One region of the Cellulosimicrobium sp. GQ32 genome, then DNA from elsewhere that is predicted to be linked to it. Evidence: predicted binding sites of a transcription regulator. Region 1 holds the regulator's gene; the other holds the start of a gene.
What was found. The regulator HspR, encoded in region 1, represses chaperone genes until heat shock. The targets are predictions, from matches to a motif close to AAGTTGAGTCNNNNNGACTCAACTT.
Positions count from the first base shown of each region.

Region 1 (5,501 bases):
GGTGCGCTCCGCCGTCGGGCACGCGAGGATCACCAGCAGCAGCAGCACGACGACAGCAGCGACGACACGAAGGACCAGGACCACGACCACCGACAGGAGGGAGGCGCCGTGACCGGACAGGACTGGATGGAGAAGGACTTCTACGCCGCGCTCGGCGTCCCCAAGGACGCCGACGACGCCGCGATCAAGAAGGCCTACCGCAAGCTCGCGCGCAAGTACCACCCCGACCAGAACCAGGGTGACGCGAGCGCCGAGGCGAAGTTCAAGGAGATCGGCGAGGCGTACGCCGTGCTGTCGGACCCCAAGGAGCGCGAGCAGTACGACGCGATCCGGGCGATGGCGGGCGGGGGCGCGCGCTTCTCCGCGGGCCCCGGCGGTGCCGGGGGAGCGGGCTTCGAGGACGTGTTCGGCGGCATGTTCGGCGGCGGGGGCCCGGGTGGCACCCGGGTCCGGTACTCGACCGGTGGCCAGGGTGGCGGGTTCGAGGACATCCTCGGCTCGATGTTCGGCGGTGCGGGCGCGCAGCAGTTCGGCGGCGGACCCCGCCCGCGGGCCGGCGCGGACGTCGCCGCGGCCACGACCCTCCCGTTCCGCCAGGCGGTCGAGGGCTCGACCGTGACGTTCACCGTCGACGGCCGCAGCGTCACCACCCGCATCCCGCCGGGCGTGCGCGACGGCCAGAAGATCCGGCTGCGCGGCAAGGGCCGCCCGGGCATGGCCGGCGGTCCCGACGGCGACCTCGTCGTCACGGTGCACGTCACCCCGCACCCCGTCTTCTCCCTCGACGGCACCAACCTCCGCGCGACCGTCCCGGTGACGTTCGCCGAGGCCGCGCTCGGGGCGACCATCAGCGTGCCCACGCTCGACGGCTCGACCGTCAAGGTCAAGGTGCCGGCCGGGACGCCCTCGGGGCGCACGCTGCGCGTCAAGGGCCGGGGCGTGAAGACCGCGAAGGCGACCGGCGACCTGCTCGTCACCGTCCAGGTCGCGGTGCCGCAGAAGCTCTCGAAGGCCGCCCGCGAGGCGGTCGAGGCGTTCGCCGCCGAGACGGACGGTCAGGACGTGCGCGCCGACCTGGTCCGCCAGGCCGCGGAGTGAGGGAGGCCGTGATGGCCTACCAGAAGACTCGTCACCCGTCGGTCGGCGAGGACGCACGGAGCGCCGCCGGACGGGCTCCCGGAGGTGACGTCGACCAGGACGCCCCCGTCCTCGTCATCTCCCAGGCCGCGGCGCTCGCGGGCATGCACCCGCAGACGCTGCGTCAGTACGACCGCCTCGGCCTCGTGGTGCCGCGCCGCACCGCGGGCCGGGGACGGCGCTACTCGCTGCGCGACGTCGCGAAGCTGCTCGAGGTGCAGCGGCTCAGCCACGACGAGGGCATCAACCTCGCGGGCATCCAGCGCATCCTCGCGCTCGAGTCGCAGGTCGAGCGGCTGGAGCGCCGCATCGAGGCGCTCTCCGCGCGCGTCGAGCCCGGCGGCCGGGTGTTCGCGGCCGCGGCGAGCGGCGACGTCGTCGTCGTGCCGCGCGGGCGCAGCGTGCGCCGCGGGGTCGAGGAGGCGCTGCGCGAGACGCTCGTCGAGCACGGCGAGGCGCGTGCGCTCGTCATCTGGCGGCCCCGGCCCGACGACGCGGGGTCCTGACCTCGGCCGTCCCGCCCGGGTCTCAGCTCCGGCGGGCCTCGCGCGCGACGAGCGCCGCGGCGGCGGGGACGAGCGCGACCTCCGGGGGATCCAGGCCCGGGTCCGCGGCGCGGGTCCGCGCGGCGGCGTCGAGGTGCCGCAGGAGCACCGGGTCGGCGAGGTGGAGGAACGCGTCCAGCAGGACCCGTGCGCCCGGCGCGAGCTCGTCGTCCTCGTCGGCGGCGACCTCCGCGAGGACGACGGCGGTCACGGCGAGGTCGAGTCCGGCCGGTCCGAGCCGGGCGTTCGTCCAGTCGAGGACGGCCGGGCCGTCCGCGGTGAGCACGACGTTCGCCGGGTGCAGGTCGAGGTGCACGACGCACGGCGACCCGGAGGGCGCGTCGAGGGCCGCGAAGGACGGCGCGGTGAGCGCCGCGTACGCGGGCTCGTGCGGCGCCGGGGGCGGGACGGCGTGCAGCGCGTCGTGCAGCGCGACGAGGGTCCGGGCCGATCCGGCGAGCGACGTCCGCCCGCCGAGGATCGACTGGAGGAGCGTCGGGCCGCGCAGGAGCTCCATGGTGAGGTCGCCGTCCGTCGCGGCGTCGACGCGCGGGGCGGGGAAGCCCGCGGCACGCACGTGCCGCATGACCTCGGCGGTGCCGACCGTGTCGGCCCCCGAGCGCGAGCGCCGCAGGACGCGGTCGGCGCCGACCGCGTACAGGTCGGCGTCGGCACCCGAGAACAGCGGCGCGCCGAGCGAAGGGGCCATGAGCCGACGCTACGCCTCTCCCGCCCTCCTGACGAGGGTCGGGGCATCGGCCCTGGTCACGCATTTCCGCAAGAATGTCGTGCGCTAATACGGCGCTATTCCTGCATTTCTTAGCAAGGCCTTCCTTGCTATACATCGCGGAATTCCGGGAATACCGTGGACACGGAAGCCCGGCCCCCGAGGGGTCCTCGGAGAACAGGAGATCGCGATGAGCAGCCTCACGGAGATGCCCCAGGTCGTCGAGTGTTCCATCGACGGCTGCGGCTACAACCACGACCACGGGTGCCACGCCGGCGCCGTGACGATCGCCGGTCACGCGGGCGACGCCGAGTGCGCGACCTTCATCCCGCTGGGGACCAAGGGCGGTCTCGAGAAGGTGCTCGCGCACGTCGGCGCCTGCCAGCGCACCGAGTGCGTCCACAACTCCTCGCTCGAGTGCTCGGCCCCGTCGATCCGCGTGGGCGCGGGCGCGTCCGGCGAGGACAAGGCCGACTGCCTCACCTTCACCCCGCGCTGACGCCGACCGCGGACGCCCCCCGACACGACACGCCCCGGACCACGCGCTCACCCGCGTGGCCGGGGCGTCGTCGTGCGGTCAGCGCTGGAGCGCGTCGAGGAGCTGCACGGCGGCGGAGTGGGTGCGGGGGAGCGGTTCGAGCCAGACGCGGGGCGGTCGGCGCAGGATCGCCGTGACTCCCAGCGCGAGGCCCGTGCGCTCGATGTTGTGGCGGAGCACGGTGCGCAGGGTGTCGTCGTCGGCGCCGCGCTCCCCGAGCACGACGAAGAGCCCGTTGCCGAGGGAGGCCATCGGGTGGCCGTCGCCGAACGTGTGCGTGAGCGCGCGGCCCATCGCTGCCGACCGCGCGAAGCGCTGCCACCCGGTCAGGTGGTCGAGCGCGACGTCCACGACGAGCAGGCCGTGCGACGCCGCGGCGTCGACCCCCGCGCGCTGCGCGACGCCGTACGTCTCCCGGAGCCGTTGGACCAGGTACTGGGACGTCGCGAGACCGGACTCGGGGTCCATCACCTCGGGCGTCACGGGCGTCGCCTCGTAGCCGTCGGACCACCCGACCGCGACCGCGCGGAGCAGGTCGGTCCCGGGCTCGCGGTCGTGCGACCGGTACAGGCACACCACGTCGTCGATGGCCTCGCCGATCCCGACGCCCGCCTCGGCCCGCACGCGGCCGAGCCGCTCGGCGGCCGGTGCCCCGTCCCGCCCCTCGCACAGCGCCTCGGCGAGGGCGTCGACGGCAGGGTGGTACCAGTCGCCCGGTCGCAGCCAGACGCTCTCGGCGCTCGCGCGACGCCAGCGCTCGCGCACGGCGTCAGGAGCGGGCACGGTGTACCCGTGGAGGTGGTCCATGTAGATGAGACGGGCGAGCGGCCGATCCATGACGCGGGTCGGCGAAGGAGTTTCCGGGACGCCGGGTTCGGGGTGAAATCGGGCGAACAGGGACGACTCCGGCCGTTACCGTTCCGTCGTCGGAAGCCCTCTGCCCTGAAGTTGGACGGGCGTCTACTATGGCCACCGTACGCCTCGGAGCGGGGCGGTCTCCGGGGCGGGTGACATGACGCAGGCGCAGGAACGGGTGTGGAGCGAGGCGTTCAGCGACGCCGAGCTCATCACAGCCGTGCGCGAGGGCGACACGAGCGCCTACGGCGCGCTGTACGAGCGCCACGCCGCCGCCGCCCGCACGGTCGCGCGCCAGTACGTCCGCTCGACCGCCGACGCCGACGACGTCGTCTCCGACGCGTTCGCCCGCACGCTCTCCGTGCTCCAGGGCGGGGGCGGCCCCGACGTCACCTTCCGCGCCTATCTCTTCACGGTCGTCCGGCGCCTCTCCTACGACCTCGTCAACGGCGCTCGACGCACCCAGCCGACCGACGACGAGCGCACCTTCGAGACCGCGTTCGGACCCATGGCGTCCACGGAGGACCCGACCCTCGAGGGGTTCGAGCGCTCGACGGTGACGCGCGCCTACCAGGACCTCCCCGAGCGGTGGCGCGCCGTGCTCTGGTACACGGAGGTCGAGAACCTCTCGCCGGCGGACATCGCGCCGATCCTCGGCCTCACCGCGAACGGCGTCTCCGCGCTCGCCTACCGGGCGCGCGAGGGGCTGCGGCAGGCGTACCTCCAGCAGCACCTGACGTCCGTCCCCGCCGAGGAGTGCCGCACGGTCAACGCGCTCCTCGGCTCGTACGTGCGCGGCGGGCTCGCCAAGCGCGAGACGGCGCGCGTGGAGTCTCACCTCGAGGGCTGCGGCGAGTGCCGCGCGCTCGTGCTCGAGCTGGGCGACGTGTCGCACGGCATGCGCGCCGTCATCGCCCCGCTGGTCCTCGGCGTCGGCGCGCTCGGTCTCGTCGGGACCGCCCTCCCGACGTTCGGCGGCGCGGCCGTCGCCGGAGGCGTCGGTGCCGCCCTCCAGGGTTCGTCGAGCGGGGGCGCGGGATCGGCGGGCGGGTCCGCTGCCGCAGGCGGCTCCGGCGGTGCGGGCGCGAGCGCCGGCGGAGGCGCGGCCGGGACCGGTGCCGTCGGTGGCGCGGGTGCCGCTGCAGGCGCGGCCGGTGGTTCCGGCGGTGCGGTCGGGGCGGGAGCGGCGTCCGTCGGTGGCGCAGCGGCCGCGGCCGGCGGTGCGGCGGCCGGCGGCGGCGCGCTCGCCGCGGCCGGTGCCGGCGGCCTCGTCGCCCTCGTCACGTCGGCGCCGCTCGCTGCCGCGGCCGTCACGGTCGGCGTTCTCGCGGTCGCCGGGCTCGGCGTCGCGGGCGCCCTCGGCGTGTTCTCGCCGGAGCCCGCACCCACCCCGACCGCACAGACCTCCCCGTCCCCGTCCGAGTCGCCGACGCCGTCCACGGGGACCACGACGCCGGACCCGACCACCGACCCGACGTCGCCCACGAACATCCCGCCCGCCCCGACCGACGGGACCGCCGCCGGGGCGAGCGACACGACCGGGACCGGCGGTGGCTCGCCGACGGACGGCACCACGCCCGTCGGGTCGACGCCGGGCACCACGACGCCGGGCGGGTCCACCGACCCGGGCACCGGCACGCCGACGCCCCCCGACCCAGGGACCGGGACGCCCGGGCCGACGGACCCGGGAACGCCCGAG
Region 1 is NZ_JCAXEP010000006.1:75,854-81,354, forward strand. Features, by position in the region: gene AC6CH9_RS11585 (DnaJ C-terminal domain-containing protein) at 109-1,098, shown strand; gene AC6CH9_RS11590 (heat shock protein transcriptional repressor HspR) at 1,242-1,643, shown strand; gene AC6CH9_RS11595 (phosphotransferase family protein) at 1,666-2,391, opposite strand; gene AC6CH9_RS11600 (DUF1540 domain-containing protein) at 2,600-2,908, shown strand; gene AC6CH9_RS11605 (hypothetical protein) at 2,987-3,784, opposite strand; gene AC6CH9_RS11610 (sigma-70 family RNA polymerase sigma factor) at 3,960-5,501, shown strand, end outside.

Region 2 (5,501 bases), on a different contig from region 1:
CGGCTCTTGCCCCGTACGACGCCCCACAGGAGCTGGACCCAGTGCCGGACGTTGCGGGGCGCGATGATCGCGACCTCGAGCTGCCCGTTGTCCGGCTCCGCGTCCGGGAGCAGGTTCGTGCCGGCCTGGAGGCGGCCCACGTTGCCGACGACGACCGTCCGCGCACGACGGCGGCGCGAGCGCCCGTCGACCGTCACCTCCACGTGCATCTCGTCGTCGGCGAGGTGCTTGAGCGCCGAGAACACGTAGGCGACCGAGCCCGCGCGAGCCTTGAGCGCGGTCGGGGCGTCGCGCATCATCGCGGCGTCGAGGCCCATGCCGGCCATGATCGCGAACGTCTGCCCGTCGGCGACGCCGACGTCGATCGTGCGCCGCCCGCCCTCCAGGACGAGCCGGACGCCCTCCTCGGCGTCGGTCGGGACGCCGAGGTTCACCGCCAGGAGGTTCCCGGTGCCGCCCGGGAGGATCGCGAGCGCGGCGTCGGTCCCCGCCAGCCCCTCGACGACGGCACGCACCGTGCCGTCGCCGCCGCTGACGAAGACGACCTCCGCGCCGTCCTCGACGGCCTGGCGCGCCTGGCCCGTGCCCGGGTCCTCGGCCGTCGTCTCGAGCCACGCGGGCTCCGGCCACCCGGCCTCGGTGAGCCGCGTCACGATGAGGTCGCGCAGCGCGTCCAGCCCCTCGACCCGGTTCGGGTTGACGATCACGGCCGAGCGGTGGGGCCCGACGTCGGGGCGCTGCGGAGCGGTGTTCTGGGTCTCGGTCGTCTCGTCGGTCGGCACGGACCGAGTATGTCCCGGCGTCCGTGCGGACGCGCGGCACGGGGCGCGCCGGGGCCCGGTCGGACGGCAGGACCCCGGGTCGTGCCGTCGTCGGGACGACCGACGACGGCAGGGCCCGGGGTCCGTCGGGGCCGGACGTCAGGCGGTGAGGATCTCCGTCCCGAGGGTCAGCCCCTCGGCCTCGGGGTCACGGTCGACGCGCACCACGTCGCCGTCGGCGACGTCGCCCGAGAGCAGCATCCGCGCGAGGCGGTCGCCGATCTCGCGCTGCACGAGGCGGCGCAGCGGGCGCGCGCCGTACGCGGGGTCGAAGCCCTCGAGCGCGAGCCACTCGCGAGCGGCCGTCGTGACGTCGAGCGTGATGCGCCGGTCCGCGAGGCGCCGACCGAGCGCGGCGACCTGGATGTCGACGATCCGGCCCAGCTCCTCGATCGTCAGCGGCTCGAACACGATGACGTCGTCGAGGCGGTTGAGGAACTCCGGCTTGAAGCTCGACCGCACCGTGCTCATGACGGCCTCGTGCTTCGCGGCGTCGTCGAGCATCGGGTCCACGAGGAACTGCGATCCGAGGTTCGACGTGAGCACGAGGATGACGTTGCGGAAGTCGACCGTGCGGCCCTGGCCGTCGGTGAGGCGGCCGTCGTCGAGCACCTGCAGCAGGATGTCGAAGACCTCGGGGTGCGCCTTCTCGACCTCGTCGAGCAGCACGACCGAGTAGGGCCGACGCCGGACGGCCTCGGTGAGCTGGCCGCCCTCCTCGTACCCGACGTAGCCCGGAGGGGCGCCGACGAGCCGGGCCACCGAGTGCTTCTCGGAGTACTCGGACATGTCGATGCGCACCATGGCGCGCTCGTCGTCGAACAGGAAGTCCGCCAGCGACTTCGCGAGCTCCGTCTTGCCGACGCCCGTCGGGCCCAGGAAGAGGAACGAGCCCGTGGGGCGGTCCGGGTCGGCGACGCCTGCGCGCGAGCGGCGGACGGCGTCGGACACCGACCGGACGGCGGCCTGCTGGCCGATGAGGCGCTCCCCGATGACCTCCTCCATGTGCAGGAGCTTCTCGCTCTCGCCCTGGAGCATGCGGCCGGCGGGGATGCCCGTCCACGCGGACACGACCTCCGCGATCTCGTCCGCGCCGACCTTGTCGGCGATCATCGGGGCGGCCTCGGGCCCGGACGCCGCGAACGCGTCGTCCGCCTGCTCCTCGGCCTCGGCCGCGTCGAGCTCGCGCTGGAGCTGCGGGATCTCGCCGTACTGCAGCCGGCCCGCGGTCTCGAGGTCGCCCTCGCGGATCGCGCGCTCGACCTGGACGCGCAGCTCGTCGAGCCTGGCGCGCAGGTCGCCCACGCGGTTGTGGCCTGCCTTCTCGGCCTCCCACCGCGCGGTGAGCGCTGCCAGCTCTTCACGCCGGTCCGCGAGGTCGGCGCGCAGCCTCTCGAGCCGCTCGAGCGACGCGGGGTCGGTCGACTCGGAGAGCACGACCTCCTCCATCTCGAGGCGCGTGACCGCGCGCTGGAGCTCGTCGATCTCGATCGGCGAGGAGTCGAGCTCCATGCGCAGGCGCGACGCCGCCTCGTCGACGAGGTCGATCGCCTTGTCCGGGAGCTGGCGGCCGGTGATGTACCGGTCGGAGAGCGACGCCGCCGCGACGAGCGCCGAGTCGGCGATCGTCACCTTGTGGTGCGCCTCGTAACGCTCCTTGAGGCCGCGCAGGATCGCGACCGTGTCCTCGACCGAGGGCTCGCCGACGAACACCTGCTGGAACCGGCGCTCCAGGGCCGGGTCCTTCTCGATGTACTCGCGGTACTCGTCGAGCGTGGTCGCGCCGACGAGGCGCAGCTCGCCGCGGGCGAGCATGGGCTTGAGCATGTTGCCCGCGTCCATGGCACCCTCGCCGCCGGCGCCCGCCCCGACGACCGTGTGCAGCTCGTCGATGAACGTGACGACCTCGCCGTCGGAGGACCGGATCTCCTCCAGGACGGCCTTGAGCCGCTCCTCGAACTCGCCGCGGTACTTGGCGCCCGCGACCATGCTCGCGAGGTCCAGCGACACGAGGCGCTTGCCCTGGAGCGACGTCGGGACGTCGCCCGCGACGATGCGCTGCGCGAGGCCCTCGACGACGGCGGTCTTGCCGACGCCGGGCTCGCCGATGAGGACCGGGTTGTTCTTGGTGCGGCGGCTGAGCACCTGCACGACGCGTCGGATCTCGGAGTCGCGCCCGATGACGGGGTCGAGCTTGCCCTCGGCGGCCGCGGCCGTGAGGTCGGTCCCGTACTGCTCGAGCGCCTTGTAGGTGCCCTCCGGGTTGGGGCTCGTCACGCGCGCGCTCCCGCGCACGGCGGGCAGCGCCGACCGCAGCGCGTCGGCGGTCGCGCCGGCCTGCTGGAGGATCGTCGCGGCCTGCGAGGATCCCGCGGCGATGCCGAGCAGCAGGTGCTCGGTGGAGACGTACTCGTCGCCGAGGGCCTGCGCCTCCTTCGCGGCGTTGTCGAGCGCCGTGGACGTGGCGCGCGACGGCGTCGGCTGCGCGACGGCGGACCCGCTCGCGGTGGGCAGCGCGACGAGCGCCGCGCGCACCTTCTGGCCGACGGCCTGCTTGTCCGCGCCGACGGCGTCCAGGAGCCCGACGGCGACGCCGCCCTCCTGCGTGAGCAGCGCGGCCAGGAGGTGGGTGGGCTCGAGCTGGGGGTTGCCGGCGGCCGACGCGGTCTGGATCGCCTCGCCGATCGCCTGCTGCGACATCGTGGTGAACTTCGTTTCCATGGGTGCTCCGGTGTGCTGCTCGAAAGGTGGTCTGACCAGTGGAACGACTCCGAAGTTGAGTGTATTCCGCTCAACTTCGTTCGTCAGCCCTGCGCACGACCTCCCGCGTGGTCCGTCGTCCGGAGGGGATGAACTCCCGGCCGCATTCCGTCTCAAATCGGCATCGACCCTCGCCTCGGGCGACGATCCGCGACATGCTGGGCTGGTGAACTCCTCACCCTTGCGCAGACGACTCGGCCTCGGCGCCCTCTTCGCCACCCTCGCACTGTTCCTCGCGGGGTGCATGAGGATGGACATGGCCCTCACCCTCAACGAGGACGACACGTTCGACGGCAGCGTCGTCATGGCGTTCAGCGACGAGCTCGCCACGTCCATGGGGTCGGACCCGCAGGAGCTGTGGGACCAGATGGGCTCCGAGATGGAGTCCGAGCTCCCGGAGGGCGCCACCCAGGAGCCGTACGCCCAGGACGGGTACACGGGCACCAAGATCACCTATGCCGACCAGCCCATCTCGCAGCTCTCGTCCGCGGGGGCCGACTCGATCTCGGTCACGCGCGAGGGTGACGAGTACGTCGTGAGCGGGTCGATGGACATGACCGGCGAGGAGTTCAACCCCGACACGGGTGACGCGACGAGCGACGAGCTGACGCAGCAGATGATGGACAGCCTCGACATCAAGGTCTCCATCACGTTCCCCGGCGAGGTCGCAGAGTCCAACGGCGAGGTCGACGGCAACACGGTGACCTGGACGCCGGTCGTCGGCGAGGTCAACGAGATGACGGCGCGCGGCTCGGCCGTCGCGGGCGGCGCGGCAGGGTCGGGCGACGAGGGCTCGGACGAGGCCACCGACGACTCCGACGGCGCCACCGCGCCCGACGGCGGCGACAGCGCGGGCGACGCCTCGGACTCCGGCTCCCTGGCCTGGCTCTGGTTCGTGATCGGCGGCGTCGTGCTGCTCGGCATCATCGGCCTCGTGCTCTGGCTCGTGCTCCGCTCCAAGCCGGGCGCGCAGGACGGCCAGGCGACCGGCTTCCAGCAGGGCGGCTACCCGGGTCAGCCCGGGCAGTACCCCGGCCAGCCCCAGGGCCAGTACCCCGGCCAGCAGGGCGGCTACCCGGGGCAGCAGCCGGGCGCCTACCCCGGCCAGCAGCCGGGCCAGCCCGGTGCCTACCCGGGCCAGCAGGGTGGCTACCCCGGCCAGCAGCCGGGCGCGTACCCCGGTCAGCAGCCGGGTGCCTACCCCGGGCAGCCGGGCGCGCCGCAGGGCTACGGGGCACAGCCCCCCGCCCCGGGCCAGTACGGCGCGCAGCCGCCGGCCCCGCCGCACCCGCAGGGCGGCTACCCCGGCGCGGCCCCGTACGCCCCTCCCGGCGCCCCGCACCCGCAGTCGTCGCCGACGACGCCGCTCCCCGCGCAGCCGCCCGTGCCCCCGGGCGCGACCCAGCCGCTGCCGCCGTACCAGCAGCCGGCCCCGACCCAGCCGCTCCCGCCGCAGCCGGGCCAGGGACCGGACGCTCCCCCGGCGGCACCGGGCGGGCCCGACGACGAGATCGACGACGCGACGCGGCTGCGCCCCCCGCCCGAGTGACGTGAGCGACGCCTCGTGCGGCACTCGCGCCGTGCGAGTCGGGTGACTCGCAGCACCACACATCGACGGCCCGCCCCGGGAGCCCGGGGCGGGCCGTCGTGCGTCGTCGGCTCGTACGGCGTGGCCGTCTCAGGACTCGACGGTGACCTCGACGACCTCGCCCACGGCGTCGAACCGCACCGCGGGCCAGTGCCCGTCGAGGAAGTGCTCCCCGCACGAGTCCGAGAGGTGCACGACCGTGCCGCCGTCGTCGTGCCGCTCGACGAGCTCGACCACGAGGTCGTCGCGCGCCTGCGCCAGATCGTCCGGCGTCGGCTCGTCCTCGCCGAACCGGTGGACGACGGCCTCGACCGCGCGGCGCGCCAGGAGCG
Region 2 is NZ_JCAXEP010000001.1:553,649-559,149, forward strand. Features, by position in the region: gene AC6CH9_RS02335 (diacylglycerol/lipid kinase family protein) at 1-782, opposite strand, end outside; gene clpB (ATP-dependent chaperone ClpB) at 921-3,542, opposite strand; gene AC6CH9_RS02345 (LppM family (lipo)protein) at 3,748-5,130, shown strand; gene AC6CH9_RS02350 (enoyl-CoA hydratase/isomerase family protein) at 5,260-5,501, opposite strand, start outside.
Region 2: clpB (ATP-dependent chaperone ClpB) is a predicted target of HspR. The motif match lies at 3,595-3,619, and genes of this name have one in related genera.